DNA from 3 places in the Nonomuraea sp. NPDC049750 genome. Region 3 is predicted to be linked to each of the others. Evidence: riboswitches for the same ligand, from Rfam matches in the RefSeq annotation. Region 3 holds a riboswitch; each other region holds the start of a gene.

Evidence for each region. Region 3 has a riboswitch for cobalamin ahead of cobN (cobaltochelatase subunit CobN). Riboswitches for the same ligand answer to the same signal wherever they lie in the genome.
Region 1: linked by a shared signal. The riboswitch ahead of AB0J16_RS43250 (ABC transporter substrate-binding protein) and the one ahead of cobN (cobaltochelatase subunit CobN) in region 3 are both predicted to bind cobalamin.
Region 2: linked by a shared signal. The riboswitch ahead of AB0J16_RS59100 (ribonucleoside-diphosphate reductase subunit alpha) and the one ahead of cobN (cobaltochelatase subunit CobN) in region 3 are both predicted to bind cobalamin.

What each region holds. Positions count from the first base shown of each region.
Region 1 is NZ_JBFANB010000025.1:47,375-50,641, reverse strand. It holds gene AB0J16_RS43255 (iron ABC transporter permease) at 1-336, opposite strand, end outside; gene AB0J16_RS43250 (ABC transporter substrate-binding protein) at 348-1,307, opposite strand; cobalamin riboswitch at 1,380-1,500, opposite strand; gene AB0J16_RS43245 (Gfo/Idh/MocA family oxidoreductase) at 1,508-2,371, opposite strand; gene AB0J16_RS43240 (SDR family NAD(P)-dependent oxidoreductase) at 2,669-3,267, opposite strand, start outside.
Region 2 is NZ_JBFANB010000063.1:11,400-14,666, forward strand. It holds gene AB0J16_RS59090 (SAM-dependent methyltransferase) at 1-182, shown strand, start outside; gene AB0J16_RS59095 (tripartite tricarboxylate transporter substrate-binding protein) at 288-1,253, shown strand; cobalamin riboswitch at 1,258-1,452, shown strand; gene AB0J16_RS59100 (ribonucleoside-diphosphate reductase subunit alpha) at 1,580-3,267, shown strand, end outside.
Region 3 is NZ_JBFANB010000009.1:92,280-95,546, forward strand. It holds gene AB0J16_RS24280 (precorrin-8X methylmutase) at 1-522, opposite strand, end outside; gene cobG (precorrin-3B synthase) at 560-1,807, opposite strand; cobalamin riboswitch at 1,836-2,024, shown strand; gene cobN (cobaltochelatase subunit CobN) at 2,059-3,267, shown strand, end outside.

The sequences.
Region 1 (3,267 bases), on a different contig from region 3:
CGGCACGAGCACGATGACCACGGTGGTGGTCAGCCCGGCTCCGGCTGCGGCGCCCAGCAGGTAGGGGTCGGCCAGCGGGTTGCGGAACACCCCCTGGTAGCCGGCCCCCGCGATGGCCAGCAGCCCGCCGACCACGGCCGCCACCAGCACCCTGGGCAGCCGCAGCTCGAACAGCAGCCCTTGCTCCACGGGGGCCAGCCCCGAGTCCACGTGTACGTACGGCAGCCAGTCGAGCACCTGGAGCACCACCTGCCACGGTGAGATGTCGGCGGCCCCGCCGAGCAGCCCGGCGACCATGGAGACGGCGAGCACGGCCAGCGCGCCCGCCGTCCACATCGGTCTGGACCTCACTGGCGGGTGGCCGCCTTGCCGACGGCGTCGCTGATGGTCTGCGCCAGGTCCACGACCCGCGGGCCCCAGCGCGAGGCGATGTCGTCGTCGAGCTGGATCACCTGGTCACCCTTGACCGCCGACAGTCCTTTCCAGCCGGGGCGCTTGGCCAGCGTGTCCTTGCTCTGCTGGCAGCACTTCACGTCCGCCAGGAAGATCAGGTCGGGGTCGGCCTGGGCGACGAACTCCGCCGACAGCTTGGGGTAGCCGCCCGCCGGGTCCGGCGCCTTGTCGGCGATGTTGGTGAGGCCGAACATGGCGTAGATCTGCCCGATGAACGTGCTGGACGTCGCCGCGTAGGGGGTCTGGTCGAGTTCGTGGTAGTAGGTGAGCTTCTTGTTCTTGGGGGCGTTCGCCGAGAGCTTGTCGAGGGATGTCTTCATGCCTGTCACGACTTGTCCGGCCTTTTCGGTGTTGCCGGTGGCGGCGCCGAGGTCGGTGATCTCGTCGTACGCCTCGTCGAGCTTGGTGGCGGCGGGCTCCAGGAGGACGGGCACGTTCACCTTGCCCAGCTTGGCGACGATGCCGTCGATGTCGTTGGAGACGATCACCAGGTCGGGCTTCTGGGCGACGATGGCCTCGACGTTCGGCTTGAAGCCGGACAGGTCGGTCTTGGGGACGCCGGCCGGGTAGTTGGACTGGTCGTCCACCGCGATGACCTGGGGGCCCGCGCCGATGGCGAAGAGCGTCTCGGTGTGGCTGGCGGAGAGCGAGACGATCCGCTCCGGCTTTTTGGCGATGCCGACCTTGCCGTTGCCCGCCTCGACCGTCACGGGGAAGGCGGCGGAGCTGGTCGAGCCGGTCGTACCGGTGGGGCTCGCGGGGGACGGGGTGGTGGTAGTGCTGGTCTGACCACATCCGGCCAGAACGAGCGTTCCCAGCAGCGCGCCCGCGAAGGCCGTGCGTACGGGCCTCACGAGAAGTCCTTTCACACTGTCGGAACCGAGAGACCCGCTGGAGAGCGACGGATCACCCTTTTCCACGAGGGTTGATGACGTCAGCGCGGAGGCAGGCGACCTGGCTATGACAGTTGCGGGACAGCGCCGGACTCGCACCGGACTTCGCTGCAACTCTGCGCGTCGGACAGACGCTATCAATGCGCCAGATGGGCGTTAAGTCAAGGGGTGCCCAATTGGGCTTCCGCCTCGGCGATGATCTCTTGCAACCTGAGCCCGTGGGCCGCGTCCAGCGGGTGCCCGCCGCCCTGGCGTACGGTCCGCGCGAACTCCTCGGCGATGGTCTCGAACGGATCGTCGTCATCACTGGGCATCAGCGTCACGCTGCCCGTCCTGCCGAACACCGCGACGCTGGCCGGCGGCAGGTCACCGGCGGCGGCCATGCACAGCGACGCCTCGCTGGCCGCGCCGCCCTCGTGATCGAGCAGCAGTCCGGTCCAGCCGAGCGGGTTGCCGTGCGCGCGCACGCCGGTCACCCGGCCGAGCGCGGCGTCGAGCAGGTCGATCACGTGCGGCCCGACGTCCAGGAGCGCCCCGCGCTCGAGCCGCCACGGGGTGCCGAAGAGGTGGCCGCCCAGCAGGACATTGGAGATGTTCGCGGCGTGACCGCCGAACGCCTCGATTTCCGCGCAGCGCGCCAGAAACTCCCTGACCTGCTTCATATAACGCATGCTGAGCACCATCTGGGAGGCCACACCGGCCTCACGCACGGCGTCGGCGAGCCGCCGCGCGTTCTCCAGCGAGTCGGCGAGCGGCTTCTCCAGCAACAGCGCCTTCCCGGCCTTCGCCGCGCGCACCCCCAATTCGGCCTGTACGCCCGGCGGCACGCAGAACGCCACGGCCTCGCACGCCTCGAACAACTCCTCGACCCGCTCGAACACCGGCGCCCCCAGCCGGGCGGCAGCCTCCGGGCGCCGGGCCCACACGCCGGCGAACCGGAGATGCGGACTGTTGACCAGCATGGGCGCATGCGCGCGCTCCGCCCACGGCCCCGCCCCGACCAACCCGACCGACACCGGCTCCATTCATCCCCCTTGATCCGCCACAACCTTAATGCGGTTCCTAGGAATGTTCTGCGGGCATCCGGTCTTCCACTCCCCCGCAGGAGTGTCCCTCCACGGGCTCCCTGCCACACGGACCGCCTTCCTCCGCTCCCCCGCAGGGGCATCCCTGAAAGGACCCCAACCACCACGGACCGACTTCCTCCGCACCCCGCAAGGGCCTCCCCCACAAGGACCCCAAGCACGACAGACCGTCACTGGGATCGAGACGGTCGTGTGACGAACCACCCCAGGGGAATCCCGGTGGTCACCGCACCAGCATCACCCCGCCGCGTCGCGCCATTGGCGCAGGGCGTGTTCAGGGCGGTGGGCCATCGTGCCGGAGTCGATGACGATGGTCTGTCCCGTGATGCACCGCGACTCACCCGAGGCGAGGAAGGCGACGAGGTCGGCCACGTCGTCCGGGGTGCAGGCCCAGGGCAGCAGCCGTTCGGCCGCCTTGTCGGCCAGCCGCTCCCGGCCGAGGGCCTGCGCGGCCGCGTCGGTCAGGACCAGCGCGGGCGCGACGGCGTTGCAGCGGATGCCGCGCGAGCCGTACTTGGTGGCCACGTAGCGCACGAAACCGGTCAGCGCCGCCTTCGAGGTGCCGTACGCGACGTGCGCGACGTCGCCCAGCAGGCCGGAGACCGACGAAGTGACGACGAACGCGCCGCCCTCGGCCATCACGGGGGCCGCGTGCTTGACCATGAGCAGGCAGCCACGCAGGTTCACCGCCATCGTGCGGTCCCAGACGGCGACGTCGAGGTCCTCAAGGTCGCGGTCACGGCCGTAGGTGCCGGGGTCGAGCGCGGCCGCGTTGGAGTGGACGACGTCCAGGCGGCCGAACGAGGTGACCAGGTCGCCGATCGCCTCGGCCACCT
Region 2 (3,267 bases), on a different contig from region 3:
CGTCGGCAGGGGCCGGCACCGACCGGACGCCGAGGGAGATCCGGGCGTTCTTCGGGGACTTCGAGCTGGTCGAGCCGGGCCTGGTGCACGCCCCCGACTGGCGTCCCGATCGGCCCAGGCTGGTCAGCGAGCCCTCGCTGCCGTCGTACCTGCTCGTCGGTGTGGGCGAGAAAACTTCATAGTTCTTCCCGACTTTTCGTGATCCCTGATAATGACAACCCTGATGTGTAACAGTGCGTTAAGTGTCAGTGACCTGGGGTAGTTATGGGGTGCGAGGGGAGGACGCCATGCGCCGACGGGGGTTCTTCGCGCTCGGCCTGGCGGTGGCGGCCTGCGCGACAGGATGTGGCACGGAGGGGAGCCTCGGCGGACGCGCCGTCAACGCGGCCGGCCTCTCGGGCCGGTTCGCGATCGTCCCCGGCGCCGGACGCTGGGCCCGCGTCGCCAAGGCGCTCGTCAAAACCGCCCGCGACGCCGGTTTCCCGGTCTCCGGCACGCCGCCCGTCACCCGGATCACCGTCACCGGGTTGCCCGCGCTGGCCGCGACCGAGCTCAACAACGGGCTGTCGCTGCTCGACACCGCCACGCCGCTGGCCCGGCTCACCGGCCAGATCGAGGTGGTGGTGGTGCCCGCTCACTCCAAGTTCACCACCTTCGACCAGTTCGGCGCGCAGCTGGTGGCCCACCCCGACCGCACACCGCTGACGGGCGGACCGCAGGGCGAGCCCGACCACCTGCTGTTCGGGCTGATCGCCAAGGGCCTCGGCGCCGACACCCGGCAGGTCGACTACACCGGCTTTCCCGGCAGCGTGGAGGCCGCGGCCGCGCTTCTCGGTGGCAAGGCCGCCGCGGCGACCGGCACGCTCGCGGACTGGCGCCGTGCCATCGGCAAGGGCCAGGTCAGGGTGCTGGCCGTCTCCAGCGCGCGCCGGGTGGACGGCGTGGAGGCGCCGAGCCTGCTGGAGTGCGGCGTGCGGGTCGACTTCGCCGACTGGTGCGCGGCCGTGGGGCCCGAGGGGATGTCCGAGGACGGCAAGGCCGTCGCCATCCGGCTCTGCGACGAGGTCACGGAGTCCGCCTCCTGGCGGGCGGCCTGCCGGGCGGAGGGATGGACCTCGATCCCGCTCAGCGGCGACGACTTCGAACAATGGCTGGCCTCGGAGATCGGCAGGACCAGGGCCGTGCTCCGCGATCTGGGCATGCTCGACACCGCTGACACAACATGCTGGGGTAGTTGCGCCAAGGGCCACTAGATGTAGGATTCTGCTCGTCGCTGGTTCGCCCCTCGGGGCGGAGCAAAAGGGAACCCGGTGCGATTCCGGGGCTGCCCCGCAGCGGTGAGCGGGAACGACCGCCGTCACGAGCACTGGACCTTTCCGGGAAGCGACGGCCAGTAGGAACTATCGACCATGCCCGCGAGCCCGAAGACCTGCCGGTGACGTTGGGGGAGCCAGCCGGCTCTGCCCATCGAAGTGTCCATGGCCTCGAGGGAGGGCCGGGGGCGTCGGCGGCCGGGGAGTCCAGGGGCCGTCGTGCTCTCACGCGCCCTCACGGGGATGAGCTCGCGAGGAGAGAGCACGTGACGCAGATCATTGAGGCCGATCACCAGCCGGCCACGGTCGATCACCAGCCGGCCACGGTCGATCACCAGCCGGCCACGGTCGACCAGCAGCCGGCCACCGTCGGCCGGCAGTCGGCGACGGTCGATCGGCAGTCGGCCACCGCCAAAAGCGCCGATCGGCGGCTGGCGATCGAGGAGGCCGCCGCCCGGGTGATCACCGATCCGGCCAACTCCCGGATCGCCGCCCGGCTCCTGGCCGAGGAGATCGCCGACGAGGCGGCCGGGCACGGCGTGCGGACCTTTTCCGAGTCCATCGCCGCCAGCCACGCCGCCGGGCTGATCCAGGACTCGCTCGCCGCCTTCGTCGGCGCGCACGCCGCCGAGCTCGACGCGCTCGTCTCCGGCGACGCGGACGACCGCTTCGAGTACTTCGGGTTGCGTACGGTCTACGACCGCTACCTGCTGCGGCACCCGCGGTCGCGGACCGTGCTCGAACGGCCGCAGCACTTCCTGCTCCGCGTGGCCTGCGGGCTGTCGGAGACGGTCGCCGAGGCCGCCGAGCTGTACGGCCTCATGTCCACACTGTCGTACCTGCCGAGCTCACCGACGCTGTTCAACTCCGGTTCGCGCCGGCCGCAGCTGTCGTCGTGCTTCCTGCTCGACTCGCCGCGCGACGAGCTGGAGTCGATCTACGACCGCTACGGGCAGGTGGCCAGGCTGTCGAAGTACGCCGGGGGCATCGGCATCGCGTGGACCCGGGTGCGCTCGCGTGGATCCCTCATCAAGGGCACCAACGGGCACTCCAACGGCATCGTGCCCTGGCTGCGTACGCTCGACTCCTCCGTCGCCGCCGTCAACCAGGGCGGTCGCCGCAAGGGCGCGGCCTGTGTCTACCTGGAGACCTGGCACGCCGATATCGAGGAGTTCCTGGAGCTGCGCGACAACACGGGCGAGGACGCCCGGCGTACGCACAACCTCAACCTGGCCAACTGGGTGCCGGACGAGTTCATGCGGCGGGTGGAGGCCGACGAGGTCTGGTCGCTGTTCGACCCCAAGGAGGTCCCCGACCTCACCGACCTGTACGGCGAGGCGTTCACCCGCGCCTACCGCGCCTACGAGGCCGACGGCCGCTACACCCGGCAACTGCCCGCCCGGACCCTCTACGGCCGGATGATGCGCACCCTCGCCCAGACCGGCAACGGCTGGATGACGTTCAAGGACGCCGCCAACCGCACCTCCAACCAGACGGCCCGGCCCGAGAACGTCATCCACCTGTCCAACCTGTGCACCGAGATCCTCGAGGTCACCAGCGACGGCGAGACGGCGGTATGCAACCTCGGCTCGATCAACCTCGCCGCCCACCTGACCGGCGAAGGCGTCGACTGGGCCCGGCTGCGCACGACCGTCCGTACGGCCGTACGTTTCCTGGACCGGACCATCGACCTGGGCTTCTACCCGACCACTGAGGCCGAGGCGGCCAACAAGCGCTGGCGGCCGATCGGGCTCGGCGTGATGGGCCTGGCCGACGTCTTCTTCGCGCTCCGGCTGCCGTTCGACTCGCCCGAGGCGCTGGGGCTGTCGACCCGCGTCGCCGAGGAGATCGCCCTGGCCGCCTACGACACCTCCGCCGACCTGGCCGTCGAGCGCGGCCGGCATCCGTCGTACGAGGAGACCAGGGCGGCGGGCGGCGTCCTGCACCCCGACCA
Region 3 (3,267 bases):
CAGAGCCCGCTTGGACTCGGCCGCGCCGATGAAGCCGACCGGCACGCCGAGCACCGCCGCCGGCCTGCCGGCCCCCTCGGCGACCAGTTCGAGCAGCCGGAACAGGGCGGTCGGGGCGTTGCCGATCGCCACCACGGCGCCGTCCAGCCGGTCGCGCCACAGCTCCAGGGCGGCGGCGCTGCGTGTGGTGCCGAGGCGTTCGGCCAGCTCCGGCACGCCTGGCTCGCCCAGAGCGCACACCACGTCGTTGTCGGCGGGCAGCCTGCGCCTGGTGACGCCGGAGGCGACCATCTGCGCGTCGCACAGCACGGGCGCGCCGCGCCGCAGCGCCTCGCGGGCCCGGACGACCACCGAAGGCGACCAGTCCAGGTCGGCGACGAGGTCGGTCATGCCACACGCGTGGATCATCCGCACCGCCACCTGGGCCACATCCGGGGGCATCCCGGTGAGATCGGCTTCGGCACGGATGGTCGCGAACGAACGCCGGTAGATCTCGGCGCCGTCGCGCAGGTAGTCGGTCACTGCTGCCTTTCCTCGCATCGGTCGAAGCTGACCGCCATCAGTGCGGCCGTTCCTCGTATCCGTCGGCGGTGGCCACCATCTGGACCACCCGGCCGCGGGGCAGTCCGCAGCGCCGCTCGCAACCGGCCCAGTGCACCGGCGTCGCAGCGGGCGCGTCCAGGGTCGCCACCCACCGCCGTACGTCCTCCTGCACGTCCGCCAGCGATTTGGCGCAGCCGGGACGTCCGGTGCAGGCGCTCACGCCGACCCAGGGCGACGCCGGATCGGTCACCAGCCCGGCCGTGGACAGCTGCCGCACCGCCCGCTCGGCCGCGGCGGGGGACAGGTCCAGCAGGACGACCGTTCGCCAAGGCGTCAGCCGTACGGGAACCGCCCCACCGTCGTCGGCGGTGTCGGCGATGGCGTTTACCTGAGCGGCGGACAGCCGCCCGAGCGGCACCACGGCCTCCAGCGCCACGCGGCCGTCCCGCTGATCGACAGGCCCGGGGCGACGGGCCGAGAAGGCAGGGGAGGCGTCCAGGGCGGTCGTCTTACGCGCGCCCGCCACGCCCAGGTGGGCGGCGATTCGGGCGGGACCGTCCGCCAACTCCGCGATCCGCCACGCGCCCCGGTCACGATCGGAAAGCCCGCGCTCCCGCTCGTCGAGGAACGCTTCGGCGGCGGCGATCATCAGCCCGACCGCCGCGTCACGGGACACGACAAGCCCGACGTCCACGCCCGCCAGCAGCAGTGACAACCAGGCGCCACCGCCCGCCACCGCGCCCTCGGGCAGTGAGACCCAGGCGTCACCGTCCACTGCCGCAGGCACGAGAGTGACATCGGCGGCCAGCTGCCACGTATCCCCAGTGCCGTCGTCCAGCGCGAACAGAAAGCGCCCCGGCAGCCCGGCCAGCCGGACCCGTGCGCACAGAGCCAGGTCCAGGGCCTCGACCAGGGGTTGCGTGTCCACCGAACCCGAGGGACCACGGCCGCCGAGCGGCGAGGCGACGATGTTGCGTACCCGTTCGTGCGCGGCCGAGGGCAGCAGCCCAGCGGTGGCGATCCGTTCGGCGAAGGCGGCCGGCGCGCGCAGGCCGCGCACCTGTACGTTCGCCCGCGACGTGAGCTCGACCACCCCGGAGCCCAGCTCCGCCGCGCAGGCCGCCAGCTCGCGGAGCTGCCCGCCGGAGACCGCGCCGCCGGGCAGGCGGACCCGGGCCAGCGGGCCGTCGGCGGCCTCGTGCACCTGGAGCGCTCCCGGACAGGCGTCGGGCCGGACCCGTCCGGAAAAGTCGGCTATGGACACGATGAGGATGGTAACGCCACTTCTGGTGGAGGTTGCTCCTGCCGTAGGCTCCTGGGTAGGCGATGGCAAAGGGAGGAAGCCGGTGCGAATCCGGCGCGGTCCCGCCACTGTGACCGGGGAGCGAACCCCACCGCAGGCCACTGCCCGGCAACGGGTGGGAAGGCCGGGGTGAGCGCTGATCCGGGAGCCAGGAGACTCCTGCCGTCGCGACACCCACGACCGGGGCGAGGACCCCGAGGGAGGATCGCGCCGTGCCTGGCGACAGCCGTACCGTCCTGCTGCTCTCCACCTCCGACACCGACCTGTTGAGCGCGCGTGCCTGCGGCGCCGCCTACCGCCTGGGCAACCCCGCCCGGCTCGGCCCCGACGATCTTCCCGGCCTGCTGGAGGGGGCCGACCTGGTCGTCGTACGGCTGCTCGGCGGTCGCCGCGCCTGGCAGGAGGGGCTCGACGCGCTGCTGGCCGGGCCCCGTCCGGTCGTAGTGCTGGGCGGCGAGCAGGCGCCGGACGCCGAGCTGATGGAGCTGTCCACGGTGCGCGGCGGCGTCTGCGCCGACGCGCACGCGTACCTGGCGCACGGCGGGCCCGCCAACCTGACCGAGCTGCACGCCTTCCTGTCCGACACCGTCCTGCTGACCGGGCGCGGGTTCGCGCCGCCGGCGCCCACGCCGTCCTGGGGGCGGCTGGAGCGCGAGGCACGGTCACACGAGGGGCCCGTGATCGGGGTGCTCTACTACCGGGCGCACCACATGGCGGGCAACACGGCCTTCGTCGAGACGCTCTGCGCCGCCGTCGAGGAGGCGGGCGGGCAGGCGCTGCCGGTGTTCTGCTCCTCGTTGCGCACCGCCGAACCCGAGCTGCTGGACACCCTGCGGGCCGCCGACGCGCTGGTGGTGACCGTACTGGCGGCGGGCGGCTCGCGTCCTGCGACAGCGGGCGCGGGCGGGGACGACGAGGCGTGGGACGTGGGCGCGCTGGCCGCGCTCGACGTGCCGATCCTGCAGGGCCTGTGCCTGACCACGGCCAGGCAGGCGTGGGAGGACAACGACGACGGCCTGTCGCCGCTGGACGCCGCCTCGCAGGTGGCCATCCCCGAGTTCGACGGCCGGATCATCACCGTGCCGTTCTCCTTCAAGGAGATCGACCCCGACGGGCTGACCGTCTACGTCGCCGACCCCGAGCGGGCCGCGCGGGTGGCGGGCATCGCCGTACGCCACGGGCTGCTGCGCCACACCCCGCCTGGCGGGCGGCGGCTGGTGGTGATGCTGTCGGCGTACCCGACCAAGCACTCGCGCGTCGGCAACGCCGTCGGCCTGGACACCCCCGCCAGCACCGTACGGCTGCTGGCCCGGCTCGCCGAAGCGGGCTACGACCTGGGCGAGGGCTTCCCCGGCGTGGCCGAGCAGGACGGCGACGCGCTCATCCACGCGCTCATCGCCGCGGGCGGCCAGGACCAGGAC